DNA from 2 places in the Fictibacillus nanhaiensis genome. Region 2 is predicted to be linked to the other one. Evidence: riboswitches for the same ligand, from Rfam matches in the RefSeq annotation. Region 2 holds a riboswitch; the other holds the start of a gene.
The links. A riboswitch is a leader RNA that binds a small molecule or an ion and turns the genes downstream of it on or off. The one in region 2 is predicted to bind cyclic di-AMP.
Positions count from the first base shown of each region.

Region 1: it holds a riboswitch for cyclic di-AMP, as region 2 does, so the genes downstream of both, ACFS5O_RS01620 (potassium channel family protein) here and ACFS5O_RS17975 (hypothetical protein) in region 2, are expected to answer to the same signal.

Region 1 covers NZ_JBHUPF010000002.1:218,826-233,864, forward strand. The annotation lists gene ACFS5O_RS01560 (ATP-binding protein) at 151-1,572, shown strand; gene ACFS5O_RS01565 (CAP domain-containing protein) at 1,625-2,236, opposite strand; gene ACFS5O_RS01570 (histidine phosphatase family protein) at 2,325-2,660, opposite strand; gene ACFS5O_RS01575 (histidine phosphatase family protein) at 2,692-2,859, opposite strand; gene ACFS5O_RS01580 (hypothetical protein) at 3,186-3,815, shown strand; gene ACFS5O_RS01585 (NAD-dependent epimerase/dehydratase family protein) at 4,084-5,082, opposite strand; gene ACFS5O_RS01590 (MFS transporter) at 5,092-6,339, opposite strand; gene ACFS5O_RS01595 (ArsR/SmtB family transcription factor) at 6,341-6,937, opposite strand; gene ACFS5O_RS01600 (MarR family winged helix-turn-helix transcriptional regulator) at 7,111-7,578, shown strand; gene spoIIP (stage II sporulation protein P) at 7,769-8,920, shown strand; gene cls (cardiolipin synthase) at 9,412-10,914, shown strand; gene ACFS5O_RS01615 (undecaprenyl-diphosphate phosphatase) at 11,004-11,786, shown strand; cyclic di-AMP (ydaO/yuaA leader) riboswitch at 11,865-12,019, shown strand; gene ACFS5O_RS01620 (potassium channel family protein) at 12,161-12,817, shown strand; gene ACFS5O_RS01625 (TrkH family potassium uptake protein) at 12,821-14,173, shown strand; gene ACFS5O_RS01630 (GerAB/ArcD/ProY family transporter) at 14,307-15,039, shown strand, end outside.
Region 2 covers NZ_JBHUPF010000006.1:2,777,924-2,792,962, forward strand. The annotation lists gene ACFS5O_RS17890 (ABC transporter permease) at 1-376, shown strand, start outside; gene ACFS5O_RS17895 (TetR/AcrR family transcriptional regulator) at 460-1,116, shown strand; gene ACFS5O_RS17900 (hypothetical protein) at 1,165-1,305, opposite strand; gene ACFS5O_RS17905 (hypothetical protein) at 1,374-1,667, opposite strand; gene ACFS5O_RS17910 (VOC family protein) at 1,664-2,098, opposite strand; gene ACFS5O_RS17915 (glyoxalase superfamily protein) at 2,239-2,616, shown strand; gene ACFS5O_RS17920 (acyl-CoA dehydrogenase family protein) at 2,666-3,823, opposite strand; gene ACFS5O_RS17925 (hypothetical protein) at 4,143-4,310, shown strand; gene ACFS5O_RS17930 (ATP-binding protein) at 4,285-4,596, shown strand; gene ACFS5O_RS17935 (CBS domain-containing protein) at 4,714-5,115, opposite strand; gene kdpDN (KdpD-like non-kinase potassium sensor) at 5,128-6,279, opposite strand; gene kdpC (potassium-transporting ATPase subunit KdpC) at 6,340-6,906, opposite strand; gene kdpB (potassium-transporting ATPase subunit KdpB) at 6,924-8,951, opposite strand; gene kdpA (potassium-transporting ATPase subunit KdpA) at 8,973-10,652, opposite strand; gene kdpF (K(+)-transporting ATPase subunit F) at 10,702-10,779, opposite strand; gene ACFS5O_RS17965 (HPr family phosphocarrier protein) at 10,910-11,182, opposite strand; gene ACFS5O_RS17970 (hypothetical protein) at 11,255-11,392, opposite strand; gene ACFS5O_RS17975 (hypothetical protein) at 11,416-11,829, opposite strand; cyclic di-AMP (ydaO/yuaA leader) riboswitch at 11,942-12,095, opposite strand; cyclic di-AMP (ydaO/yuaA leader) riboswitch at 12,147-12,288, opposite strand; gene ACFS5O_RS17980 (hypothetical protein) at 12,583-12,831, opposite strand; gene ACFS5O_RS17985 (MFS transporter) at 12,883-14,166, opposite strand; gene ACFS5O_RS17990 (DHH family phosphoesterase) at 14,410-15,039, shown strand, end outside.

The DNA of each region.
Region 1 (15,039 bases), on a different contig from region 2:
CGATTGTAAAAAATGGGAAAGTTGTCCAATAGGGAAAATGATAAATTTGTCGAATTAAAAAATTTAGTGAAAGTAAGATGAAGTGGTTAAATCTCATAATAGCCCGAGCAACAGATCTGGAAATTCTGTAAATAAGAAGGGGACTAATTAATGAACAAGCAATATGAAGAAGTCGAAATTAAACGTATTGCCGATTTTCACCATTCTCTTAACCATTGTCCTATTCATCTTTTCGGTTTACGAAGAGATGCTGAGGGTGAATATAAGTTTACCTATTCTGTAGGTTCTATGCTAGATGAACTAGGAGTATCTATAAAACCTTCTTCAGGAACCAACCTTCATGACCTTTATAACAAAGAGTTAATCGCAGAATGGAGCAAACCATTAGAAAGAGCATTTTCGGGTTTGATTCAAACCGTAGATATTCATTTAGGTGTTAGACGGATCCGTACCACCTTGTATCCGGTAACTAGAAACCATCAAGGTGTTTTAGAAGTTGTGGGTGCCTCTTATATTACATCCAATAGAGACGAAGAACAAACAAACATCAAAAACCTGAATAAATTTAAACAGTTGTTTAACCATGCACTTGAGGCTATTGTTCTATGCCGTTCAAATATGGAGATTGCTGAAGTGAACGACCGTGCGTGCGAATTATTAGACCTACGTAGAGACGCGCTAATAGGAATCAGTGCAGACCAATTTTTTGTGGGGAACGGGAAAGAACGAATCCTTAAGAAGTGGCAAGAAGTCTTAAATGGAAAAAAGATCGAAGGAGAGTTTCGCTACAAGACTCCAGATGGACTAGTGAAAGAGATTCAATACTCGTGTGAAAAAGATATTGTAGATGATTTACATGTTACGGTTTTGAGAGATGTAACGGATCAAAAGCTTACCGAACAAAAATTGTTAAAAGCAGAAGCGTTAAACGTGGTAGGAGAACTTGCAGCAGGTGTAGCCCATGAAATACGCAATCCATTAACATCATTAAAAGGATTTGTTCAACTGATTCAGAATCAAACCGATGAATTTGACCAATATCTTACGATTATTCTTACTGAAGTAGATCGAATCGAACATATCATCAAAGAATTTTTGGTTCTATCAAAAAGCAGCTCGCAAAATTTTATGATGTCTTGTGTGACCGACATTATTAACGACACAGTAGACTTATTAAACACACAAGCGATTATGAAAAATATCGAGATCAAAAAAGACTTAGATGATCACATACCCCTAATCTTTTGTGATCCGTTGCAACTTAAACAAGTGTTTATCAACTTTTTGAAGAACGCGATCGAAGCTTCTGCTGTAGGTGATTGTGTAGAAATTAACATGAAGTTATCCAGGAAAAAGGATTTTCTTCACGTTCAGATTCGAGATTATGGATGCGGTATGGATGAGACAGTTATGAAGAAGATCGGCAAACCCTTTTTTACCACAAAAGATGAAGGTACTGGCTTAGGATTGATGGTAAGTACAAACATCATTAAACAACATAATGGAAGGTTAGATGTGAAAAGTAAAAAAGGGAAAGGCACTATGTTTACCATCACGATTCCTATACAATAAAATGTGGAACGAAAAAAGCTTTCCCAGAGCGGGAAAGCTTTTTGATGTTTCATTATCCTTTAAACATTTGAACGAACATTTTACCATATTGTCCACCGTCTACTACACCGATACCAACGCTAGTGTATTCAGACTTAAGGATGTTTTCACGGTGACCTTGAGAGTTCATAAGGCTAGTGTGAGCACCTTCTACAGAAGAGTTACCTGCAAGGTTTTCACCAGCTGTATTATAATCAACACCAAATTTCTTCATCATATCAAATGGTGAACCATAAGTTGGTGAATTGTGGTCAAAATAGTTGTTGTCGATCATATCTTTTGCTTTAACGCGAGCCACTTTTGTCAGCTCAGGATCAGCTTTTAGTGCTGGTAATCCTTGTTTTTCACGCTCTTGGTTCACAAGGTTTAACATTTGTTGCTCTTGTGCAGTTAGTTCTGCACCTGCTTCAGCTTTTGGTGCGGCTTCAGCTGGAGCTTTTGCTTGCTCTTGTTGAGGAGCTGGTGCTGGAGCAGCTTGTTGTTGCTGTTGAGGCGCTGCCTGAGCTTGTTGAGTTTGATTATTATTTAAAGAAGCGAACGGGCATGAAGATGCTGCTTCTGAGATTCCTGCGTTTGCGCCGAATAGGGAAGCGCCTAATACTGATGCTACTACTAATTTTTTCATAAGATGTTTCCCTCCTAATAATTTATCTTACGTGTACAGGTTTCGGGTTTTTATGAGGAGGGTTGGGGGTCTGGCATTATGTACCAGTTTAAGACACCCACAGCTTGGAAACATCTTTTAAAGAAACATCAATTAGAAAGACATCAGGATTAGAGAGAACCTCCCATTCCTTGAAGCCAAATGAGGGATCGTACAAATTGATCATCAAGCTAAGCAGATTTCCATGCGTAACAATCAAAACGGATTTATAGGATTCAGTATGCAGGTCATTAATGAAGGAAATGATTCTTTGCTTTGCTTCAAATGTAGACTCGCCACCAGGAAACTTTAAATGTTCTTCTATATATGTACGTTCTAGATTATCTCTCCAATTCGGGTCGTCTTCAGCAGAAAGAATTCGTTCAGCTAATCGATCATCTACCAATATGGAACAATTATTTAATTCTGCAAAAGGTTTAATGGGTGTCGATGGCTCTTTTGAATGGGCTCGAGATCACACAATCAAAATGCTGCCCCTCTAAATAGGCAGCCAGTTCTATGGCTTGCTGTTCTCCTTCAATAGTTAAAGGGGCAATACTTTCTTGACCTTCCGCTTTACAATGCCTAATCGCCGTAATCTTCATGAATTCATCCTTCTTTCTATTAGGTAATACTAAAAAAGGTGTTGATGTTAAGTCTCTTAGGCTTCATTGATAAGTTTATTGGAGTGTAAGGTGCGAGACTCCTGCGGGACGAGTGGGACAGGTGAGACCCTCCATGGCGCGTAGCGGCGAGTGGCTCACCGCCCGCCCCCGGAAAGCGAGCTACCTGGAACGGAAATCAACCACTGTCAAGAACCCACAGACCGCCTAAACAAGCATCCGATTTAAACAGTTGTTTAAACTTTCGAGACGTTAAACCCAAAACCCTCCCGAATACTATGATTGTTGAAAAACGAAGGGAGATTGTTATGTATCCTGAATTAAACCATTTTAAGCAAATGAAAAAAGAATACGATAAAAATATTGCTTCCGCACATGAAAAGTGGCAGCAACTACATAAACAAAAAGAATGGTCTTCAAATGAATATGAAGAGCTACTTAATGCTTACGGAGGTAGAAACTCAAAAATCACGATGGAAGATCTAACCGAGATAAAGAATAAATACTTGCTAGCGATGGAAAAAGAACGTAACGCTATGGAACAGTTGGATGAATTAAAAGAAAACCGTGATGATCGATTATCCGAGTATTTAAAAACTGTATATTCTTCACGTGACAGAGAGTTAGAAACGGCTAAGAATAGTATGGAGAAGAAGATACATCAACTTGAACGTTTAAAAGCCGAGTATTTGATGATGGTCAAACAGATTCAAGAGATTCATGCTTATCGTCAATCTGTTGAAAAAGAAACGAATGAAGCGATCACGAGTTATCAACAATCGTATGAACCTAAAGAAATTCTACCGTTGTATCCTTCATTGGCCCGTTTAGAGATTCCGCTATCTGACATTCAATATGTTTTTCAAAAAGGTGAACTGCCTGATCATTTAAAAAAATATATCCATTTCAATGATTACCCGAAACGGTTTCCAAGATAAAAAATCCACGTTTTAAAAAGGGAGTGAGTAAAGGATACTCCCTTTTATTCATAAAAAAAGCCATAATCCTTAAGAAAGGATTATGGTAAAGAAAACCGAACGCATGATGAAGAAATGGGGGGTAGGGAATTGCTCTGCCGGCCTCTTGCCAACAGGAGAGATTTTGTATCTCACAATCATACTATATGTCCTAAGAAGACAGTTGGTATGGACAAGTGCCATGGGCATTCATGTATTTTTGATTTTTACAGAAGAAATTTTTCTTTTTTTACCCCAACTTTACAATTTCGTTCCATTTTTTTAGAAGCGTCCTTTCTTTATCAGGATGTAAGCCTGCTTTCCAATCATCTGGTTTTAAGTTTCGACTTAGAGACCAATCTGCAGTATCACTTATCGTTTCTTCTATCGGCCGGAATTTCAAACCTTTATTTATCGCTTTTGTATCATCCGCATAATCAAGACCACGATAATCTTCACTGGAGATCCAGAGTGGCAACTCTACCCATTCGCCGACGTTTTCTTTTAATAAGAAAGATTCGGCAACAGGTACGATTGTTGAATGTTCTTGACTCCGCATACATTTTTGAACAACCTCGTTGAAGTCATACACGCCACCAACAGCTTGATAGACTCCGTTCTCCCTATTTTCAGCCATCCGTACGATCCAATTTGCAAGATCACGAACATCAATGAAGCGCACAGTCGGATCCTTCATGTCAGGAATTAAAATTTCTCCGCCTCGAGTACCTCTGTCTGGCCAATAAGTAAAACGATCGGTGTAATCATGTGGACCAACAATCAAACCTGGACGCACGATTAAAGCATTGTCACCGAATATCTCTAAGACCTCTTGTTCACAAGCGGCTTTAAGGGCACCGTAATGTTCACCGATTTCAGTAATGGTAGGATCGATAAGGTCAGCGGTTTGCGCTTCCTCCGTAATGTTTCGAACGGACTGATCTTCATAAACAGATACGGAAGAAATAAAGATATAGAAAGTTCCTTCTTTCTGGAGTGCTTCAGCCGATTTTCGGACTTGCTTAGGAAAATAGCCACACGTATCCACTACAACGTCCCAAGATTCACTCTTAATTGAAGACAGATCAAGATCTCTGTCACCAATAATCTCATGAACGTTTTCTGTTAACCCTTTCTTTGATGTTTTCCCTCTATGAAACAAAGTCACTTCATGATGATTGTTGTTAAAAGAATCTGCTACGTGTTTACCTAAAAAACGAGTGCCGCCAATAAGAAGTACCTTCATCATCTACACCACCTATTCCATTTTTCTTAAAGCAGGAAGTTTCCACATGATCAAAAGATTAACAACAATTAAAGAGAGTGCACCTCCAGACATGATGTTTTCAATAGAAAAGCCATAAGAGATTAACATGGACGTTGCTGCAAGTGATAAAGGTGCGAGTCCCATGCTTGCCATAGTTAGCAAACCCATCAACCTTCCTAGAAGTTTCTTATCAACGGAAGATTGTACCGCTGAGATAAGCGGAATATTGGTTGCGGGAAACGTAATGCCAATAAAGAAAATCGTCAACATACAAGCATAAAGGGTGGAACTTTGACTAAATAAGAAAAAGAATATGTTCATGGCGAATAAAGAAACGGTTACCATCAGTCCACGTCTTTTCTTAATATTTAAAATCCCTATGATAACGGAGCTGATCAGCATGCCTATAGCCATAGCACCTTCAATAAAACTAAAATCAAGTGCGCTTCCATTAAGCACGTTTTTTACGAAGATTGGTAAGCCCATCATCAACGGTCCGATTACGAAAACATTAAGGAAGATCGTACTAAGAAAGAGTGCTTTTAAAAAAGCGGATTGTCTTACTACATCAATGCCCTCTTTTATAGATAGCCACATGCCAGGCTTTGCTGTGCTTGAACTCATGGTAGCTGGGATATTTAACATATAAGCAAGAATGGCAGAGAGCAGCAGCATCACAGCGGGTACACCAAACGAGAGCATGTATCCTCCGCTACTTGCAACAAGAAGACCTCCAATCATCGGTCCAAGTATTAACGAGCTTTGTTGGGTGGTCTGAATGACTGAATTTGCACGTGTTAATTGAGATTGGTCGACAACATTAGGCAGAAGCGATCCGTTTGCTGGCCATACGAAAGCATCAAGTGCTCCAAAAAACAAGCCAAAAATGATAAAAGATAGGAGGGAGAGATGTCCTGTTGCAAGCATGATCAACAATCCAACTAACAAAAAAGTTCTTAAGAAGTTAGCGAAAAACAATATTTTCGTCCGACTGACTCGATCAGCTAGAACACCACCGATGGCCATGAATAAAATACGAGGAACGTTTGCTGCAATAAATACAATGCCTAGCGAAGCCTCTTTGTCTAAAGTTTTTACGACGTACCAACTCTGTGAGAATTGAAAAATCGCGATTGAAAAAGAAGAACAAATCGTGATCGCCCATATGAATAAAAAAGAACGCTTTCTGAACAGGGACTCTGTTTCACTTTTTTGGTGTACAGCTATCGTTTCGGTCATCTTACTCTAGCTCCTCTTCCGGATAAGGTGTCTCTTTCAATGGAAATGAGAGCATAAAGTAGTGATAGATCTCACCATCGTCAGTCTCATTCTTTTTAAATTCTGAGATCAATTCTGATATTTCTTTTGCTTTGTCATGTAACAGTTTTACTTGTTCAGAAGAAAGTTTTACATGTCTATAACCAAATTTAAGAGGAGAATCTGAATAAGCTAGTATTTCAGGATCTAATTTACGAACCATAGACTTTGTTTTTTCGAGTGAAACCAATATATTCTCCTTTAGTGCATCAGAGAGTTCATCTTTCACTGCATGCCGTTGATCAGGCAATATATCGGCAATCGAAAATGAGTGAGCCACAGGTCTGTAGAACTTTTGTATAATGCCATTCTTTTCTTCTGTTCTCTCGACGTTAATTAATCCTACACGTTCAAGTTCCTTAAGGTGGTAATGAATCTTTGGTGCTGGAACTTCTAATAGGTCTGATAAGATCTTTCCTGTCTTAGCTTCCTCTAATATCTCCCATAGGATTTTGATGCGAAGTGGGTCAGAGATAACCTTTAACTGCTCAACTTCTCGTATGTTATAAATCTCCTTCATGTTCAACACTCCTAAAACGTTCAAATATATTTGAATGTAATATATCTTAAATATATGCTAGTCGTCAACTCTTTTACACATTATTTGTAAATAATAGTTCAAATGTTATGAAAATTCTTGTATAATGTTAGTATAATACTCGCATTACAACTTAGAGGCTGGAGGTTCATAGTATGGGGAATAAGGATTTGAAGTCCTATGTGGAGAGATTGGAGAAAGTGCATTACATTGTGTCAAAGCGTTTACACCCGGAAATTGCTATAGAAAAGGAGTTAACGAAAACACAGTTTGTACTTTTGAAGACGTTGTGTATTAGAAATAAATGGACCGTTTCAAAATTGGCTGACTATATGGGTGTAAAACCAAGTGCGATAACTGTTGGTGCGGATCGTTTGTACAAGCGTGGATTTGTGAGTCGTTACCGTAGTGATTTAGACCGTCGTATTGTCTATTTGGAGATTACTGACGAAGGACACGAAATCTTACGAGAAGCTGAAAATGAGAGAGTTAATTCTATAAGTAGTTATCTTAATCATTTGTCTCAAGAGGAATTAGGTATTTTTATTGATATTTATGAAAAGCTTGCTAGCGGAAATCATTCAAACTCAGACGAGATCGTCCTTACATCACAAACCAGTTGAGGAACTGGTTTTTTTTGTGCATATAACTCTGTTTTCTTTCAAAAGACTTCACTCATTATCTAACCAAACGAAAAGATCAGGGAGCAAGCGAATAGAAGTCTCTCTATTATTTTTTCATAGATTCGATTCTATTTAATTTCTTCACTGCATAGGATGTGATAGAAACGTTAACAGAAGTGGAGGGCTATACATGTTCACCCCGCAATTGAATATGAAGCGTTTACCTTTATTACTTGCCGGAGCCATGCTATTTATCGTCGTTGCCACTAGTTTTATCACATCCTTTGAGCACAAATATCGATTGAGTTCATCAACCATGCATAAGTGGTTAACGGAATTTTCTGGTGAAGCACTTGTTTATTTTATAGGGTGGGAAAATCGATATTTTACGCAAGAGCTTCCAAAAGCAAGTAAGCCGCCAGCGTTATCAAGTGTTCTGTTTGAATTAACGACAAGCATTAAGCCAGGAGATATCCGAAGTCTATTAGGAAACGAACTTCCTGGATTTGCGCTCTATGATTCAACGATCATTGTTGCTGGGGAAGGAACGGATTACACAAACCTAGCGTACGAGTCGCCGCCGCCTATGGAGCTCCTTCTAAGTGGTGAAGAAGCAGAAGTTCAAGATATTGAGCGATTGGAAGATCCAGATCCTTCTGATTCAGAAAAACCACCAGGTCAAACAACAAGCGGAAAGAAGATCGCTTATATCTATCATTCGCACAGTTGGGAATCATTCTTACCGCATTTAAAAGGTGTAACAAACCCTGACCATGCCATCCATTCTAAGGTAAACATCACGATGGTAGGGAAAAAGCTTGGAGAGGAATTAGAGGCGAGAGGAATTGGTACAACCGTTGACATGACTAACATGACGGAGCTTTTAAGAAAGAATAACACGGATTACCGTAAGAGTTACCCGATGTCACGTACACTCGTCCAAAGTGCGATGTCGAGCAACCAAGATATTGATTTAATTTTTGACCTGCATCGAGACTCGATGAGAGGGAAGTCTACAACTACAGAAATTAATGGGAAGTCTTACGCACGTACTTTGTTCGTTATCGGTAAAGCGAACCCTAATTTTGAAAACAACCAAAAAGCAGCGCAAGAGATCAATGCGATCTTAGATAAAAAATACCCTGGCTTAAGTCGTGGGGTTATCGGAAAAAACAAAACACAGGGAAATGGTGTTTATAATCAAGACCTTTCTGACCACGCTCTCCTTATCGAGTTTGGCGGTGTGGATAACAACATGGATGAGCTGTACAGAAGTGCAGAAGCAGTGGCTGAAGCAGTTGCAGAGTACTATTGGAAAGAAAATGGAGCGAAAAAAGAATAATGTTGAAAGGCTCTAGAGGTGGTGATAACCTCTGGAGCTTTTTTATGTGTTTCTATTTTGCGGAAATTAAAGTGGACAGTAAATTTACAAAAGTGGACAGTAAATTAGCGAAAGTGGACAGTAAAACTCAAAAAGTGGACAGTATTTTCTTAAAAGTCGACAGTAAGCGCTATAGAGGAGTCTGTGTATGGGCGCCTTTTTTTGTTATTGGCGGTAATTTGTCCAATTGACTAGTGAATCTGTCCGATTTGAAGATTAATCTGTCGGATTGGTCACATCATCTGTCCAATTCAAACCCTGCAAATTCCGAAGCGTCTGCGTACACAAAAAAACCGTTTCGAATGATTGAAACAATTCCTAATTTCATAACAGTCGTCATATCTGCAAATCCTATAAAAAAATGGTATAAAAAGAGAGAAGTCACTTGTTTTAATTACAAAGGGAAGGGAATAAAAGAGAGAAAGAGAAGATTGGTAAAAAGGAGCACGTGCATGAAACGAATATGGGAATTTTTTCTCACACTATTGTTACTCGTCTGTTTATACATCGTTTTCTTTGCAGAAGGATATGTAATCATCAAAACAGTATTTGGGCTCCTTTACATCGCAGTGATTCTGTATACGATCTATTCGTTAATGCTCGAGAACAGAACAGCTCAACATACACTTCTATGGATTTATGTATTGATATTGTTTCCATTTATCGGATATATGTTCTATCTTTATTCTGGCCAACTTTATTTGAAAGGTCATCTTTTTAAATCTAAAAGAAAAAAAGACAGGGACGAATGGATCAGAGTATCTAAACAGGAAGAAAAGCCTGATTTTAGTGATTTAAAAAGGCATCAACAGTGCTTTGCAACCCACGCTCATCATATTACCCTTACGCGTTTGAACAGAAAAACAAGTTCAAAAATATTAAAAAATGGCAAAGAGACATTTCCAGAAATTTTTGCAAGGTTGGAAGAAGCCAAGGAGTATATACATATTCAGTATTATATTTTCCGCTCAGATCGACTTGGTAAAGATATTATTGATTTGTTAATTAGAAAAGCCAATGAAGGTGTAAAAGTTAGGTTTCTATATGATGGAATAGGAAGTCTTTCTCTTCAGCAATATGACATTGACAGAATGAAAAAAGCAGGAATCTTAGTTGAAGCTTTCTTACCAGTACGATATGGCTTCTTTAATCAAAAACTCAATTTCAGAAACCATCGTAAGATTATCATTATCGATGGTAAGGTTGGATTTGTTGGAGGATTGAATGTAGGTGTCGAATATTTAGGAGAGGATCCTGAAATTGGTTTCTGGCGCGATACTCACATGGTAATGGAAGGAGAAGGTGTTCAAGTTCTTCATGCGATTTTTTTAATGGATTGGGAATATGTTTGTGGAGAAGATCTGTTAGAAGATAATCACCTTACTACCTCATACCCTGCTGAAGGAGACGGAACCGTTCATGTTGTTGCTAGTGGTCCAGACACCCAGCTAGGAATCATGAGTGATCTTTTCTATTCACTGATCTCATGTGCAGAGAAATCAATCTGGATTGCAACGCCATACTTCGTACCTAATGAAGCGATTCGAACAGCTTTAAGAGTGGCTGCTAAAAAAGGAGTTCAGGTTCGATTATTAGTTCCTGAAATCAATGATGGCTTTTTAACACAATATGCAACGCGTTCCTATTTCCCAGAACTTCTGCGTTCGGGAATAGAAATCTATTCCTACAAAAAAGGATTTCTTCATCAAAAGGTTATCATTATCGATGGTGATACAGCTTCGATCGGTACTGCTAATATGGATATGCGAAGTTTTCATCTTAATTTTGAAGTGAACGTGTTCTTGCTAAATACAGGATCTGTCCGTGATCTCGTAGAACAATACGAAGAAGACATGGTCGAATCTGTTAGAGTTAAGCCCGTTGAGTTTTACAAAAGAGGTTTATGGGAACGTACAAAAGAATCATTTGCTCGTTTATTCTCAGGGGTTCTGTAAAGCTCCTACTGTGACACAAAAAAACAAGAATAGAAAATCCTCCTCAGGAATAGGTTGTACGAGACCGTGTAACTTGAGGGGGATTTTTTATGGATTGGCTCGAGGCCTTAATATTGGGCATTGTACAAGGTGTGACTGAATTTTTACCCGTAAGTTCGACAGGACACCTGCTTCTTGGCAGGCAAATGTTTCAGCTAGAGGAAGCGGGTTTATTTTTGGATAGCATGCTTCATGTCGGAACACTTATTGCCGTGATGACGGTGTATTGGAGAGAAATTCTAAAAGTGATAAAAAGCCCCTTCAGCAAAACGGGCATTCTGCTGATAGCTGGTACGATACCGACCGCTATAATAGGACTGGCATTTAAAGATTTTTTTGAGGAGATCTCAAAAACTGGAATTACTGTAGGTTGGGAGTTTCTGATTACAGGTTTCTTGCTTTGGTGGGCTGACTCTTATAAACGGAATGGATACAAAGGAATTGATGATATTTCTATACGTGATGCACTTGTGATCGGCACGTTTCAAGGTGCAGCGATTCTTCCTGCTATTTCACGTTCTGGACTGACAATCGCAGCCGCGCTCTTCTGTAAGATCGACAAAAAAGCAGCTGCTTATTTTTCGTTTTTACTATCTATCCCATCTATTGCTGGGGGAGTAGTATTGCAGTCTAAGGATCTATTTGTAGGAGCACATCCTCCTATCTCTTATTCAGCATTATTGGTCGGTACTCTAGCGTCGGCTCTTTTTGGATATGTGGCGGTAAAGTGGATGATTAAACTTCTTCAAACCGGTACGTTAAAAGGGTTTGCTATTTATGTTTGGTTGATTGGAATCGTTGTATTGATTCTTCAATTTTCAGGTAAAATGTAAAGTATTTGTTAACCCTACAAAAATGGATTGACATTTAAAAGATAGAGGATTACAGTATATGTAATTCAAAATTTAGCAGGCTTTAGATCGCTGAATTTACAGTTATTTTATGGTGAAACTACTGTAAAACGGGGGAACCAATCTTTTGGGGTGAATTTTGCTCTATTAGCAAAAAGGGATACTCCAATCCCTAATCCGACAGCTAACCCCGTAAGCGTCATGTCACTGGAGAGGTCAATTTGGTGGAAAACCGGACCCGCTTTTTTGTGTGGTCTTTTTTTTGCGTTTTTTTACTTAAATTTGTATACCTCTTAACCAGCAAAACTAGAGAAATAACAAAGCAAAAACTTCATGGATTTTAAGGGGAGACCATAATGAAAAAACAGTTTGCAGTAATTGGATTAGGACGTTTTGGAGGAAGCATCTGTCGAGAATTTGCGACGATGGGCTATGATGTTCTAGCTATAGATAAAGATATGGAAAGAGTAAATGAGTTTGCAACAATAGCTACTCAAGCTGTTCAAGCAAACTCTACGGATGAGAACGTGATGAAGTCTTTAGGAATTCGAAATTTTAACCACGTCATCGTATCAATCGGAGAAGACATTCAATCAAGTATCTTAACCACTCTACTCCTAAAGGAATCAGGAGTTCAAAAGGTATGGGTTAAAGCACAGAATGACTATCATCACAAAGTGTTGGAGAAGCTAGGAGCAGACCGTATTATCCACCCAGAGCGCGATATGGCGCTTCGGGTTGCTCAACTCATTTCTTCTGAAAAAATTATTGATTTTATCGAGCTATCGCATGAACACAGTATTGTAGAGATAGGTGTAACGGATAAACTTGTTAACAAAACGTTAACAGATCTTGATGTTCGAGCACGTTATGGCTGTAATATTGTAGCAATCAAACGTGGAGACGAGATTCTCGTATCTCCTATTGCTGACGTATCTCTTCAATATGGAGATATACTCGTCGTAATCGGTCGAAACGAAGATCTAAATCGATTTGAGGATGAGGAAGTGTAAACATTGGCACTACATGTCAGAAAGCATAAACGTTTTTTGCATAACCCAATTAAATTGAATCCTCCTCAATTTTTAGCGTTGCTATTTTTATTTCTTATTTTTGTTGGCATGTGTTTGTTAAAGCTACCTGTCGCTCATGAAGAAACGTTATCTTGGGTAGATGCTTTTTTTATTGCCACTTCAGCAGCAACCGTAACAGGCTTAGCTACCGTTGATCCAGGTTCAACGTTTACCTTGTTTGGGGAGATCGTCATTTTATTTTTAATCCAAGTCGGAGGACTCGGGGTCATGTCCTTTGCATCACTCGTTGTTATTATGATGGGAAGAAAAATTTCCATCAAACAACGTGTATTGATGCAAGAAGCACTCAACCAGCCTTCTATCGGCGGTGTGATCCGTTTAGTTCGAAATTTATTTGTGTTTTCAATCGGAATTCAAATCATTGCTACCTTCTTATTATCATTGAGACTTGTGCCAGATTTAGGTGTGCGCAAAGGGATATACTACAGCATATTTCACGTCATATCCGCATACAATAATGCTGGTTTTTCACTCTGGTCTGATGGTTTGATGGGTTATGTAGGAGATCCAATGATGAATCTTGTCATATCATTCTTAATTATAACGGGTGGAATTGGATTTACCGTTTTAGTTGATATTTGGGTAAGCCGCCGCTGGAAAACACTCTCACTACATTCTAAAGTAATGTTGTTGTCCACTTTGATATTAAATGTTGTAGCAATCTTGTTTTTTTATCTTTTTGAGTTCAACAACCCTAAGACGATCGGGATGCTAACAGGCGCTGAACAATTTTGGGCTTCCTATTTTCAAGGTATTTCACCAAGAACAGCAGGTTTTAACTCGATTGATATGACAGCAATCAACCCTGATACATCTCTATTAATGGTCCTTTTGATGTTTGTTGGAGCAGGAAGTACTTCAACAGGTGGAGGGATCAAGCTGACAACGTTTGTCGTTATTATATTTACTGTTGCAGCCTTCTTGAAAGGTAATGAAGATACAGTCGTGATGAGAAGAACGATTAGAAACGCGGTGGTTTACAGAGCTCTTGCTATTACAACCATTTCAATTCTATTTATATTTGCAGCGCTATTTGTAATCACATATGTTCAAAAGGATACCTCGTTTATGGTTATCGTTTTTGAAGTGGTTTCAGCATTCGGGACAGTTGGATTAAGTATGGGGCTAACGCCAGATCTCACAATCATCGGAAAGATTGTGATCTGTATAGTAATGGTTTTCGGTAAATTAGGACCTTTAACGTTGGCATTTAGTCTGGCTAAACAAACAAAAGATAATATTAGATATCCAGACGGTGAAGTGTTCACGGGATAACGGGATAAAAAAAGCTAATGCACTGAGGGAAAGCTCCTTCATACTGCGTTAGCTTTTTTGGTTCTTTATGGGTTAATTGACTTCCTCTTGGGAAAGCTAAAACAAGATTTTAAAGAGAGGAAGAGAGATTATCATGCAAAAAATTAAAGAAGCTTTTCTCGTTTCTCCCTTTCTTGTCTTTTTTCTCGTCCATTCTGAACAAGTAGGGGTAGGGGTTTTAGGGTATCAGCGAATCATCGCTAAATACGCAGGGTATGATTCTTGGATATCGGTTATCATAGCAGCTGTTTTGGTACATCTTCTAATCTGGATGATCTATTACGTGCTTGATAATGGTGATGGAGATATTGTGACCACACATAAAACGTTGTTTGGCGGTTTTATAGGAAATCTATTTAACCTCTCTTTACTTCTCTATTTTCTGCTCTGGTCGATTACTGTACTAAGAACTTATATTGAAGTTATACAAGTATGGATGTTTCCGACTTTAAGTACTTGGAAAATTGCAGCTGTATTCCTTTTATTAACGTACTATGTTGTTTCTTCTGGTTTTCGAACGGTGGCAGGTATTTGTTTTCTAGGAGTGGTTATTCCATTAGGTCTGATCGTTTTGCTGGTGTATCCACTGGAATTCACTCATTTTTCTAACCTTTTGCCTGTATTCGATGAAAGTATGAAGGATTACTTGTCAGCAACAAAAAATATGATGCTGAGTTATCTTGGTTTTGAAACGCTACTTGTCTTTTATCCGTTTATCAAAAATGCTAAGCGATCGCAGAAATTTGCTCATCATGCCAATCTTTTTACATTTATGATGTACTTGCTAGTCACTTTGTTTTCATTTGCCTTTTTTAGCGAGGAACAAT
Region 2 (15,039 bases):
TCTTGATATCAAGATGGCCGGTTCCATTTGGTTAGTTACTTTAATTACACTGATGCTCGCGATTACAGCACTTTCACTTGGAACCCTGCTTTCTGCATTTGCAAAAAATGAATTGCAGATGATTCAGTTCATTCCGCTTATCGTTGTGCCTCAAGTGTTTTTCTCAGGTTTGTTCTCTATTGAAACGATGGCAGATTGGCTTCAGCCTTTAAGCATGATTATGCCATTAACATACGGAGGAAAAGCGATTCGGGATGTTATGATTCAAGGCGACGGTTTAGGAATGGTTTATGGGAATGTACTCGTACTCCTCGTTTTCTCCCTTTTATTCATGTTATTAAACGTACTCGCATTAAAAAAACACCGCAAACTATAAGTTATAGCGTTTGTACTGCCTATTAATAGTGACTATAATGACTATAATGGAATAAATGTACGTTTATAAAAGGAGTAGCTTTCATGTCCAATTCAGAGTGGATCAATGACCTTATTAACGATCACGATGCTCCCACAATGAGCGATAAACAGCGAAAGATTCTTGAAGCTGCCATCGATACTTTCTCAGAAAAAGGATTTGCGGCTTCTTCTACGAGTGAGATCGCAAAAAAAGCTGGAGTTGCGGAAGGCACGATTTTTCGTCATTTCAAAACAAAGAAAGAACTATTGCTCGCCATCGTGACACCAACAGTCGCCAAATTCGTGGCACCCTTTTTCATCAAGTCTTTTGCAAAAGAAGTTTTCGAGAGCGAATATGAACACTATGAAGATTTTATTAGAGTCATTGCTAAAAACAGGCTGGAATTCGTTCGCAAACAGTTTCCTGTCTTAAAAATATTCATTCAAGAAATCGCTTTTCATGATGAATTGCGCGAACCGTTTCAAAAACTTTTCACTGAACATGTGTATCAGAAATTCAAGAAGATCATCGAGCATTTCCAAGAAAAAGGAGAGATTGTTTCTCTTCCTCCAGAAACGATCATGCGCATGACTGCATCTAGTATCATCGGCTACATCCTGCCACGTTTTCTTCTCTTTTCAGATAAAGAGTGGAATGACGAAAAAGAGATTGATCAGATCGTATCGTTTATCATGTATGGTCTTACTGGAAAACGATAACGAAAAAACAGAACCTGTTCTTTAAAGAAACAGGTTCTGTTTTTATATTTATTCTACTAGAATTTGGGGTTCGGGGATAAAGTGAGAAAGTTGAACATTAGAATCAGTTGTAGTCGGTGACATCACTTTAGCGGCAGGACTAATAGCAAAAAATAAAAAGATGATGCCAAATACCTTAACTTTCTTCATACTCTCACCTCCTATCCTTCACTCTAGCATCACAGTTTCGTGCACAATTAACATTACCCGAAACTCTATCATTCTGAAGCCTTTTTTTCCTGCGCAATCGGCAACAATGTGTTATGTTCTCTTAATAGAATGACGAACAAACAAACAGCTAGTATTAAAAAAATAATTCCGGATCCCATGAACCCATTCGAGTAGGATGGTATATCTACAGCAGGAACACTCTCATTTATTTCTATTCCTAAAAAGTACACACCGATGCCGTCACCGTCAACGGAATTTTCAGCTATTGCCCTTAGATTAAGTCCATGTGTTAATAGGATGATACCTACCAAAGAAAATAAAATACCTACTGTCCATCTCATCTTTCATTCTCTAAAACAGCTTCTTTCCGTAAAGCTTTATACGTAGGACTCAAGATACTCCAAACATCAAATGCATTCCCATCCGGGTCAGAAAAAACAAAATTCCTACCAGGATGTCCACGATCTTCAATAGTTCCTGTTTGTACACCTTCCTGTTTAAATTTAGCATGCAGGGTGGTCAATGCTTCCATTCCGTCTACTTCAAACGTTAATGAGAACCTTATGTTTCCTTTATAGTCCGTAAAGTTTGAAGTCTCACCTACTAACGATCGAACAAGAAAAAAACTTTGGTCTGCTAGATTAAGTATGGCTTTTTCGTCATCACAATAAGTGATCGTTGCCCCGAGCTTTTCTCTGTACCATCTAGCAGAATGATCTACATTCCTAACAGGCACGTATGTCGTACCCACACGAATTAACGTTTCAATCAAGGAAAACCCCTCCTCATCAAAATGAAGTATTTTATATAAAATTTCTTCTAGGAAAAGAAATATCCTCCTTAAAAACAAGGAAACTCAGTTAAAGGAAGAGAAATAGTAAAATAATAAAGTCGCTGGAGAGTGAATACATCATGAATGAATATCAATTAAAACATACAATCCCTGTTCTTCGAATATTTGATGAAAATAAGGCAAGGGAATTCTACATAGATTTTCTTGGGTTTTCGATAGATTGGGAACATCGATATGAAGAAGATTTTCCAATCTATATGCAGGTTTCACTTGGGGAATGCTCATTACACCTGTCCGAGCATCATGGTGATTCGACCCCTGGGATTAAACTAAGGATTCATGTTGTAGGAATTGAAGCCTACCATCAGTTCTTAGCTGAAAAAAAATATAAGTTTGCTAGACCAGGTCTAGAAGAGGCACATGGCTTTAAAGAAGTAAGAGTAGGCGATCCGTTCGGAAACGAGTTTTGTTTTGTAGAAAAGATCGAATCCCTTTAGTCTATACAAAAAAGACACCTGTAGGTAATCATCAGGTGTCTTTCATGCTTTATTCAAGTGCTCTTTTTGCAAGCGTACTAATAACCATATCATCCATCGGTGGGTTATGAAGTCCTGCTCGAACATCACGATAATGCCTTTGTAATGGGTTCGACATAGCTAAACTTCTTGCTCCTACAATCCTCATAGCTAGATCGACCACTCTGGCTGCTGCATTTGTTACGATGTGTTTTACTGCCATTAATTCTGGACCCATTTGCATTCTTGAATGCGGTTCGTTTACCCATCTATGTGCAACACTGTACAATACTTCTCTTGCGTGTAAGAGTTCTAGCTCCATCTCTCCAACTTTTCTTTGCACTTCCGGCACTTCTCCGATCGGTCCAGGCAGACTATTTGGTTTATACGTCTTTGCAAATTGAACAGCTTCGTTGCGAGCTGCGACCGCAACACCGATGTAACACGCTGGTATGTGAAGCAGCCAAGCTTTTGGTAGTTCGCTCTTGCCTCGATCTTGCTCGACCAATGCAGTGTTCTCGACTACTGCATCCTTCATGATAAGATCATCACTTCGGGTTCCACGCATTGCGACTGTATCCCACGTTTCTTCAATCGTTACACCTTCGGATTTCATAGAGATCATGAAGTTCCCTTTCTTACCCGTATCTCCAATCTGCGCTGAAACAATCGCATAATCTAGTGCAGGTGCCATAGAAGTGAAGGTTTTCCTTCCATTGATGATCCACTCGTCACCTTTTCTAATGGCTGTTGTTTGCGGCATTCCTCCACGCGTAGGACTTCCTGTTGCGGGCTCCGTCGCTGCTCTATTTACTAACACTTGATCATTCACTACTTTTTCACAGAGTAACTTAAATGTTTCTTCATCCCAAGTTCGTTCTTCTGCAAGTTCTAAAAAACATCCAAGGTGCCAGCCGAGACACAACGCTGTAGCCGCATCGCCAGTGGCAATTCTTTCTTGTAATAGAACAAATTCATACAAACTTAATCCTGCTCCTCCGAATTCAGTGGGAACAGTTAAAGATAAGTAACCCGCTTTTTTTAATTCTTCTACATTCTCAAATGGAAATTCACTTTTTTGATCATATGTGTCCGCTCTTTTAGCAAATCCACTTGCTAGCGTATCAATTATATTGAACCATTCTCGCTGTTTTTTTGTCTTAATAAACGTCTCATATAGATAATTCACACGACGACAATCCCTTCTTAACAAATCAGAACACTATGGTTTAGTTTATAGTGTATGTCTTTCCTCTATTAACCGGCAAGGTATTAGTCCCATATTTCCCCTTTGACTTCTTCCTGACACATTCATTGAGTAAGATTTAGTCATAAAACGGCTTGTATTAATGGGGGTTGTAAGCATTGTGAGTGGTAGCAAACGATTTTGGGATTTTTTTTATTCTCTGCTTCTCTTGACGTTATGTTGACATTTTCACTGGTTACATTAAATGTACAAGGTTCGAACCTTATGTATTTAATTCGTAACAACCATTTAACCTAGGAGGATGATTTCAGGTGAAAAAACAGTAATCGGATTTACAATCGCAGGCACATTATTAGTTGGAGGATATGCAACTACATCTCTTGCAGCAGATCAGAATAGTTCAACTTCAAAACCTGCTTTAGAAAAAAGGGAGATAATAGGAAATGGCTTTGGATATGGTCATCATTAACCTCTTAAACAATGCTTATCAATCTTTAGGAGATAAAAAAGTGATCAGCGTTGTTTTAATCGAAAACACCATTGAAGTGATAGATACAGGTACTGGTATTCCTGAAAATGAGCAGCCCTATATTTTTGAACGGTTTTTTCGCGGTGAAGAGAAAAAGTTAAATACGCGCGGCCTTGGCCTCGGACTTCCATTTAGCAAAATGCTGGCAAAAGCTTTAGGTGCAGATCTAGTTTTAAAAGAAAGCTCCTCTGAAGGAAGCACTTTTTTAATAGAATGGAAAAAATAAGGAATACACATTTACAAGAACAAATGTTCGTGTTATGATGAATTCAGGTTAGATATTCCAACGCCTAACCTCCCCACCTATTAGAGACCGGCTGACTTGCCGGTCTTATTTTAATCATCAGGTTGTCATTTTTCTTAAGTATTGAATAATATCCATTCTGCGAATAATGCCGATAAATACCTCGTTGTCATCAACAACAGGCACAAAGTTTTGCACTTCAACCAGAGTCATTAAATCTTCCATTTCAGCATCTATATGTACAGGCTGATAATCTCTATTTACCTTCATATCTTTAATGTAATGGTGATTGCTCGTTTGAAATGTAAGACCTTCTGTATTCTTAATTCTCCATAACAAATCACCTTCTGTGATCGTTTTAATATATCTTCCATTTTCATCGATTACAGGGACTGCAGTATATCGGTGGTGTTCCATCTTTTCAAGAGTTTGCCTGACAGTTGATGCAGCATTTATACAAACTACTTCACTTTTGGGTAAAAGAAAAAATGCTATATTCATTTTCTTCCCTTTCTAATTCTCGTTTTGATCAGCAACAATATGAATATCAATACCTGTTGCAATCCTCATAATATTATTTACAATTGATCCTTTTGTAATCTCTTCCCACCGACTTCTTGCTGATTGACCTAATATGATCTGAGTTATACCGTTTTCAACGGCAATATCACGAATGGTCTCTGAGATCGTTCGTTTATCGGTTTGTTCCACAATAAACGTAGCACTGAATTGAGTAGCTAGCTTCTTCCAATTTTGAATTTTCTTTCGATCTTCCTGTGAACGGTTCATAGATGCTTCGTTTGTAACGTGTAGGATGAGTAGATCAGTCTTTAGCCTACTCGCAATCCTCCAGCCTCTTCGAATTAATTTTTCGGCATTTCCACCATACTGAACGCAGACCATGATTTTTTCATGTACGCCGGTAGGACTCTGAAGGCCATTTTGTAATCTTGTTTTTCCGATTCTTTCATCAATATCATCAGCGACCTCTCGCAACGATAATTCTCTTAATGCGCCAAGATTGCTATCTGTAAAAAAGTTTGTAAGTGCCTGCTCAATTTTACTTTTGTCATAAATTTTACCTTCAGATAATCTTTTACGAAGAATCTCTGGTGTAACGTCTACTAGTATTACTTCATTTGCCATTTCATGAAGAACGTGATCAGGAATTCGTTCTCTTACTTTTATACCCGTGATCTGCTCAACAATATCATGCAAGCTTTCTAAGTGTTGAATGTTTACAGCGGAAATAACATTAATACCCGCTTGTAGAATTTCCTCCACATCCATGTATCTTTTTTCGTTCGGTGAAGTTGGAGCATTCGTATGTGCTAGTTCGTCCACGATTACTACATCTGGGTTTCGTTCAATAATCGCTTGTGTATCCATCTCTTCTAGCAATCTTCCTTTATATTGAACTTCCTTTTTTTGAACAATCTCTAAATCTCGAATAAGATCACTTGTTTCTTTTCTATTATGTGTTTCAACAAGTCCAACGAGTACATCAATCCCCTCCGCTTTCAGTTCATGAGCTTCTTGAAGCAACCGATACGTCTTCCCGACTCCGGGAGCAGAACCAATGTAGACTTTTAATTTACCTCTTTTTAATTGCTCTAATTCTCGTAAAATCTCTTCAGGTGTTTTTCGTTTATATTCTGGAAACAATCTTTATACCCCCTTACATGAGTAAATACCTCGGCCTTCTATAGACCGAGGTTTATCAACCTATTCCATTACATCTTGAACTTTCATATTTAATTCCAAGACGTTTATATGCGGTTCACCGAAGATCCCTAAACTTCTATTTGTTGTTGAATCTTTAATCATGGCTAGCAATTCTTCTTTTTTAATACCAGTTTCCTCACTCACACGCTCTGCTTGAAACTCAGCAGCTTGAACAGAAATGTGAGGATCAAGACCTGAACCTGAATTTGTGATTAGGTCTAATGGAATATCTTTTTTATCTAGTTCTGGATTTTCTTTTTGCAATGCCTTAATAGATTCCTCTGTTCTTTTCAGCATATCCTCATTAGACGGAGCATAATTATTTGATCCTGTAGCAGCTCCGTTATTTTCTATAGAAGAAACTCGACCTTGGAAATATTGTGGACTCTTATAGTTTTGACCGATTAATTCTGAACCAACAACCTTCCCATCGCTATTTTTCACAAGACTTCCATCTGCTTGTGACGGAAAGATCGTGTGTGCTAGCCCTGTCATAGCAACCGGGTAGACGATACCGCATAGTACGATCAATAATAGTGACAATCTAATTATTTTAAACACACTCATAATCCTCCCGTTCATTGTTACATGAATACTTTTACAATCATGTCGATCAGCTTAATCCCTATAAACGGGACTACAATTCCTCCCACTCCATAGATAACAATGTTTTTATACAACAATTTGTTTGCACTCATCGGCACGTATTTAACGCCCTTCATGGCAAGTGGAATCAAGAGCGGTATGATGATCGCGTTAAAGATCAGTGCTGAAATAATGGCACTCGTTGGAGAATGTAACCCCATAATATTGAGAGCCTGCATCTCTGGTATAGCAGCTGTAAACATGGCAGGTATAATGGCGAAATACTTCGCAATATCATTCGCGATACTAAAAGTGGTCAGAGATCCTCTAGTCATGAGCAACTGTTTGCCAATCGCTACCACTTCAATGATTTTCGTTGGGTCTGAATCAAGATCAACCATGTTTGCCGCTTCCTTAGCTGCTATTGTTCCCGAGTTCATCGCGAGTCCAACATCTGCTTGAGCAAGTGCTGGGGCGTCGTTCGTTCCATCTCCTGTCATAGCAACTAGTTTTCCTTTTTCCTGCTCTTCACGGATCACACGTATCTTATCTTCAGGTTTTGATTCGGCAATAAAGTCATCCACCCCTGCTTCTTTTGCGATGGTTGCAGCAGTTAAGGGGTTATCTCCTGTACACATGATTGTTTTGATCCCCATTTTTCTTAGTTCATCAAAACGTTCACGCATTCCCGGCTTAACGGTATCTTTTAAATAGATCAATCCATAGATTCTATCATTCATACAAACAGCAAGCGGAGTGCCACCTTTTTTCGCTATCTCATCACTTTTCTTTTTCAGATCTTCTGGAATCTCTCCTGCTTGCTTCTCTACAAACTTAATGATGGAGTCAACAGCACCCTTTCGATAATGAAAACCATTCAAATTAATTCCACTCATACGTTCTTCTGCTGTAAAAGGTACAATGTCGCCTGATTCATACTTCGAGGTATCCGAAGTAAACCCTTGTTTCCTTGCCAACTCTACTACTGATCTTCCTTCCGGTGTTTCATCAAATAAGGATGTTACCACTGCCATTTCAGTTAACTCTTTCTTTGAAGACCATCCTACCGGAATAAATTCTGCAGCTAGACGGTTACCAAATGTAATCGTCCCTGTCTTATCTAGGATGATGGTATTAATATCACCTGCTGCTTCAACTGCTTTTCCTGACATCGCTAATACGTTAAAGCGTGTTACACGGTCCATACCAGCGATTCCAATCGCTGATAATAACGCACCAATCGTTGTTGGAATGAGACAGACGAGTAGAGCTATTAGTGTTGAAACTTCTAGATTTACTCCTACATAATCAGCTATTGGAACAATCGTTACGACTACTAACAAGAAGATGATCGTCAACGTTACAAGCAAAATGTTAAGTGCGATCTCGTTCGGTGTCTTTTGACGTTTAGCTCCTTCTACTAAGGAGATCATCTTATCTAAGAATGACTCACCTGGATCTGCTGTAATCCTAACTTTAATAAAGTCACTGACCACTTTTGTGCCGCCTGTTACAGAACTAAAATCTCCTCCTGCTTCTTTAATGACTGGTGCTGATTCTCCTGTGATAGCAGATTCATCAATGGACGCAAGCCCTTCGATAATCTCACCGTCACCCGGAACCATGTCACCTGTCTCGATTAAAACAATATCTCCTTTACGAAGATCTTCTGAAGATACTTCTTTGATCGTTCCTGATTTAACCACTTTTTTTGCGATCGTGCCTTTTTTCGTTTTCTTTAAACTATCGGCTTGCGCTTTTCCTCTACCTTCTGCTAAGGCTTCTGCAAAGTTTGCAAATAGAATGGTGAATAAAAGGATTAAGAAAACCGATAAGTTATAACCAAATCTACCTTCAGCATCAAACTGCTTAGGCATGATCATCATGAGCAAGACAAGGAATGTTCCGATCTCTACTACGAACATAACCGGATTTTTCATCATCGTTATTGGATTTAACTTCACTATACTTTCCACCATCGCTCGGCTGATGAGGCCAGAACGAACACTCTGTTTGGATTGATTCATTTTTATCTGCACCTCTCTAAATTAACGGATCGACAAGTATTCAGCTATTGGTCCAAGCGCCATTACAGGTAAGAAGGTTAACGCACCAATAATAAGCACTGCCCCAACAAGAATACCTACAAAAAGGATGTTGTCTGTTCTAAACGTACCAATCGTTTCAGGAACAGGTTGTTTTTTTACTAGAGACCCTGCTACAGCGAGCAAAGCGATGATGGAAACGTACCTCCCAAGCAGCATGACAAGTCCAGTTGAGATATTCCAAAAAGGCGTATTGTCTCCAAGACCCTCAAAGCCTGAGCCGTTATTTGCTGCAGCAGAAGTATACTCATAGAGAACTTGTGAAATACCATGGAATCCCGGGTTGCTTATCGCCCCTTTTCCAAGCTCTGTCATAAAAGCTAAGGCAGTCGGACCCAATATAATCAACGGGTGTGCAAGAAGTGCTATCGTTATAAGTTTCATTTCTCTTGGCTCTATTTTACGGCCTAAAAATTCTGGTGTACGACCAACCATCAGACCGCAGATGAACACTCCGATGATCGCATACATGAGCATGTTCACTAAACCTACTCCATCTCCGCCAAACACTGTATTTAACATCATAAGTGATAATGGTGTAATTCCACCAAGCGGAGTCAAGGTATCATGCATGTTATTGACCGTTCCTGTTGTAGCAGCTGTCGTTACTGTGCTAAACAGTGCAGATTGAGCCGTTCCAAAACGAACTTCTTTTCCTTCCATGCTTCCTTGTTCTGAACTAAGACCGATAGCATTCATTGCTGGATTTCCGTTACTTTCGGAAATATAGATTAAAGATAAGAACGCAATAAAGAGAATGGCCATTGCACCGAAAATAACCCAGCCTTGTTTTTGATTTTTAGCAAAACGTCCATACGTGTATGTTAATGCAGCAGGTATACACCACATTGAAAGTATTTCGATCACATTAGTTAACGGACTAGGATTCTCAAAAGGATGTGCTGAGTTCACTCCGAAGAACCCCCCACCGTTCGTACCTAAGTGTTTAATAGAAACGAGTGAAGCGACTGGCCCTGTTGCGATTTCCTGCTTCTCTCCTTCTAACGTTGTAATCTGAATCGTACCATCTAACGTTTGTGGAACTTTTAATCCAACTAAGACGAGGGTGACGACAACAGCCATTGGAATAAGTAGCCGAGTATGGCCTTTTATAAAGTCTTCAAAGAAGTTACCAATCGTTGCACCTTTGCTTGTAATACCACGAATAAATGCAATTGCTACAATGATTCCTGTCACGGCAGATGTAAACATCATCATCATGATGACCGACATTTGAGAAAAGTATGAGAGTCCTGTTTCTCCACTGTAGTGTTGTAGGTTTGTATTCGTCATAAAACTGACAATCGTATTAAAGGATAATGTCGATTCCATGTTGTCAATCTGGCTAGGGTTTAACGGAAGCCACTTTTGAAGTCTTAAAATGACATAACCGACTGCGACCAGAACAATGTTCGTTAATAATAATGACATCGTATACTTTTTCCATGTCATGCCTGGTCTTTCTTTTATTCCAGATATGGAATAAATGATCTTTTCAATTCCAGCAAACACTTTATCTGTTTTGTTAGATTTGTTGGAAAATACGTGATAGATATAGCTTCCTAGTGGTTTAACGATCAGAAGCAATAAAAGAATCACGATTGCCATTTGTAAAACGCCCATTACTTTGTTCCTCCTATATGAACCTTTAAGTGTATGTTAAACATTAACGTTAAAATTTTTCAGGATTAATCAATGCGTATACTAAGTACAAAAACACGCCACCTGTTGCAACCATCGTTATTATCATTTTTTCGTCTCTCCTCCAACAACTCGATCACACCAGTAAATAAAGTTAAAATACACCAAAAATGAAACGATTAGAGTTAAAACCATATATAGATCTAACAATGCAATTTCCTCCTAAACTAACTAGTAAACTACTCGTAAAAACTTGATAGCATGTGTGACAAATCTTTAAGCGCAACTTGTGCGTCAGACCCTTCCACTCTAAGGGTGATCGGTTCATCCAGATTTTTAGAATAATGCGACAAAAAAAATAGATTAACAGAGAGCAAGCCTTTCGCATTAATCTGTATGCCTTGATAAAAGAAAAGAATCTCACTTTCAAAAGAACCAGCAGCATTGACAAATTCATTGATCTGTCCGATCGACAATCTTTTTGGCAATAATACAACTGACTCTGCTCCCATGTTTTCCCCTGCCTATCATTGGTCTGAAATAGAGAGGGAACACATACGATGAGTCCCCTCTTATAGAATGGTTTATCCTTTGCTTCTAAGCGTGTCTTGAATGACCCATTTGGAGAGACTATGTTGAATCACACTTGCATAATAAGCATTTAACTGATCTCTTTTCGCTTTTAACAAAATCTGTTCAATTTCGTTTGGACTTAATCTCATAAATGAATTCCTCCGCTCTTTTTTTATGAAGAAAGTAAGAATTGAATATTTCCGGTTTTGTTATAAATTACGTAATCGGCACCTAACTCCTTATAAACTCTGGAAATATACCGTGTGTCTGATTTGATGACATAAACAGGTATGTTATAGATGCTGCGAATAAGTTCAATCGTTTGGCAGCATTCTAAAAATCCAGATTCAACAACAATGATCTTTTGAACAAAAGGACCTACCATCCCGATGAATTTACGCTTGTCACCATAATTCATGACATACACATGTTGAAAACCAACTTGTGAGAGTCTATCTGCTTCATCTCGGTTAGGAACACAGAGAACAATAGATTGATAGTCGTCACATAATCTTAGTTTTGAAATAAACACATCTGAAACTTGATCAGGAAACATTATGAGCACGTTCCTAGATGATTTCTCCATCGTTACATCCTCCATTTCGGTAAAAAAGGCAACAAAAAAGAAGCCTGCGGAAGAGGAACTCTTCTCGCGGCTTCTACACATACTTGAATAAGCGTGTAAACACACGAAATTTGTTGCCTCTCTCTGAACGCTTACGGAGTTAGCTGACGGATTCGGGCTTGAGAGTAGCCCTACTCGATCTCTCGAGATTCACCCCATGCAGTCACGTTGGACTGCGGTTGGTTCCCCCGCTTCCTAAAGTTTTAGGAATTAAGCGATAAAGACGCATGATATAAATATCATATTTTTTAATTGGTCATTGCTTTTTTTATGTTCACCTTCCCTCTCCTACCACGCTTACGAAGTTAGCTGACGGGTTCGGACGGCAGAAGTCGCCCGACTTAAATAAGTTTCACCCCAGGCAGTAAAGAACTGCCGATGGTTCCTCCGTTCCAAAATTGGATTCAGCGGTCATGGAAAAATTTTAAAGTTTTACGATAAGAAATATATTACTCCTGCTTTTGTTCCTTGTAAACGAAGTAAAAACTTCAAAATTTTAAGGATTCATACGAAAATAACCAAAATATGCTGTTTTATTTCATGTAAACAAAACAAATCAACTATTTTCTATTAATTTCTTTTATTTACGATGTTTTTCAAATTAAATAATAGTCAGAATATTAAAATTAAATAAAGTGTTACTTGCAAAGTTTTAATACCAAATCGAAAAAAATTCATAAAAAAACTGAGCAAATAAAACTTTGCTCAGCTTTTTTAAAAAGATCTAAAATCCAATCTCTGTCTTTTCGTCCATAGCCATACTCCTGTGAACAGATGGATTGCAATTATCACAAAGACAGCACCATAACTTTCTGTAACCCAGCTCACAAACCAAATGATCGGCAGAGCTAAAAACATGTTTACAAGCATTAAAACCCATGAAGTTCTTGCGATTGCTACAAAGAAAAGAATGATCGGTAAGATTAAAAAGATCCAGAATAATATGTTTTGAAATGATGCCATGACTTCCCCTCCGCTCTTCATTATAAAAGGGCTTCGCCATAATCTCCACCTTTAAACTGGTACTTTTTCTAAATGTAACTCATTTTTGTTTTCTTCATCATCGATATCATACTTTGGTAAAGTTAACATGTAGAAGAGTCCAACAACAATCAGACACCCTCCAACCACCCAAAACAGCATCTCGACTGTTAAAATCTTCGGGAAAAACAATGCGATTAAACCGAGAGTCATCGTATGAGATAACATATTGATCGGTGAGATCCACCCTTGGACACGCCCCATCATTTTCGGGTCAACGATTTTTGGTAACCAGCCTCCGATCCCAATATTGATTAATGGTATGCTAAACCCAGCCAATCCGGTCAAAATAAAGAATGACCATACATTTGGCGCAAGCGCGCACAAACCAAGGGATACGCCACTAACAAACAGACCGAGAACAATGGCATACGAGAGTCTAATCTTTTTAGCGAGCATCGAACATAATACACTGCCAGAGAGTATGGATACACCGAATAGGATACCCATCCACATCATCATTTGTTCATAATTGTCAGGTGCTAGTTTGTATTTCATGATAAATGCCGGCATAACTGATAATCCACCATTTACTATACCAAACAAGAAAAAACCAAAGATTAAAGAAAGCAGAAGTTTAGATTGTTTGATGTAAACAAAACCTGAAACAAAGTCCTTCCATACCATCTTTACTCGGATATCTTTAAACCTTTGTTGTCCGTTCGGTAGACGAATATCTTCATTTACTTTCATACTCATAATGAACAAGGCTGATAAAACATATGTAAGAAGATCAAATGCAATGGCTCCTTGTATTCCTACACTCCAATAAATAAATATGGCGATCATATTTCCAAATAGCATAAACAAACTACCTACCATTTGATTTAAACCAGCCGCAATGGCATACTCCTCTTTCGATAGTACGCCTTGTACCATCGCTTGGTCAGCTGGATGAAAGAATTTCCCCACTGCACTCCTTAAGAACAGGATCACAAAAATGAGAGGCATCCAATCTAGCCAAATTGCACCCATTAATAGGAGGCATAGGCCTGCACAGATCCAGTCGCAATAGAGAGCGATCTTTTGACGATCCATACGATCAGCTAACACCCCTACAAGAAAGAATACAGCTAGTGTTGGTAGAGAATACATCAATTCGGCAAGGGTTGCATAAAAAGGCTGTTCACCGAACTTATCTAGCAAATAAAACATAAAAGCTGTAACGCCGATAATACTTCCCATCATTGAAGTAAAACCAGCAAAAAACAACTTTCTGAAGTTTTTATTCTGAAACACTTTCAGAAATTCCTGCACATCAAAACCCCCAATTTACATAATTACCCACCTAATCATTTTCCACCTAATTCCATCCATTGTAAATGTATTTTTCTCGTGTCTCGTAAGAAGAATTGTGCATATTCTCTCCTATATATAAGAATGCAACAGCTCGGTCTATTCATAAAGGCAGTAAGCCTATATAGTAAATTTTTTTAAAGGTTGAACTTTATGCTTTATGACGATACTCTAGACAGAGAGCATAATAGAGAGGATACTGACATGATTCATTTATTTTCACACAATGATTTAGACGGAAAATCGTGCGGTTATTTAGCACAACTAGCATTTGGAGACAATTGTAAGATATCGTATTGTTCACATGGAACGATTAACGACCGAGTTGAGATGCTGCTCGATAATCCGAAAGAGAGAAAAACAGAAATTATTATTACCGATATTGCGGTCAACGAAGAATTAATGATGCGACTTGATGAACGCTCGAATGCAGGAGGAAAAGTGAAGCTGATCGATCACCATGCAACAGCGCTTCATTTCAATGGGTTTGATTGGGGGCACGTTCAAGTTCGTTATGATGATGAACGTTTAACATGTGCCACTTCCCTTTTCTACGAATATTTGATCGATAACGGTAAACTTAAACGAACCGGCGCACTCGACGAATATGTAGAGCTTGTACGTTTATATGATACGTGGGAATGGTTTGACCAGAAGGTTGAAGCTAAGCGTTTAAACGACTTATTCTTTATCCTACCTCCTGATAAATTTGAGGACCAGATCATGAATCGTTTAAAAGGTGATTCTTTTCAGTTCTCAGAAACAGAAACAACGATTCTCGATTTAGAAGAAGAAAATATTGCAGATTACATCAAAAAGAAACAGCGTCAGATG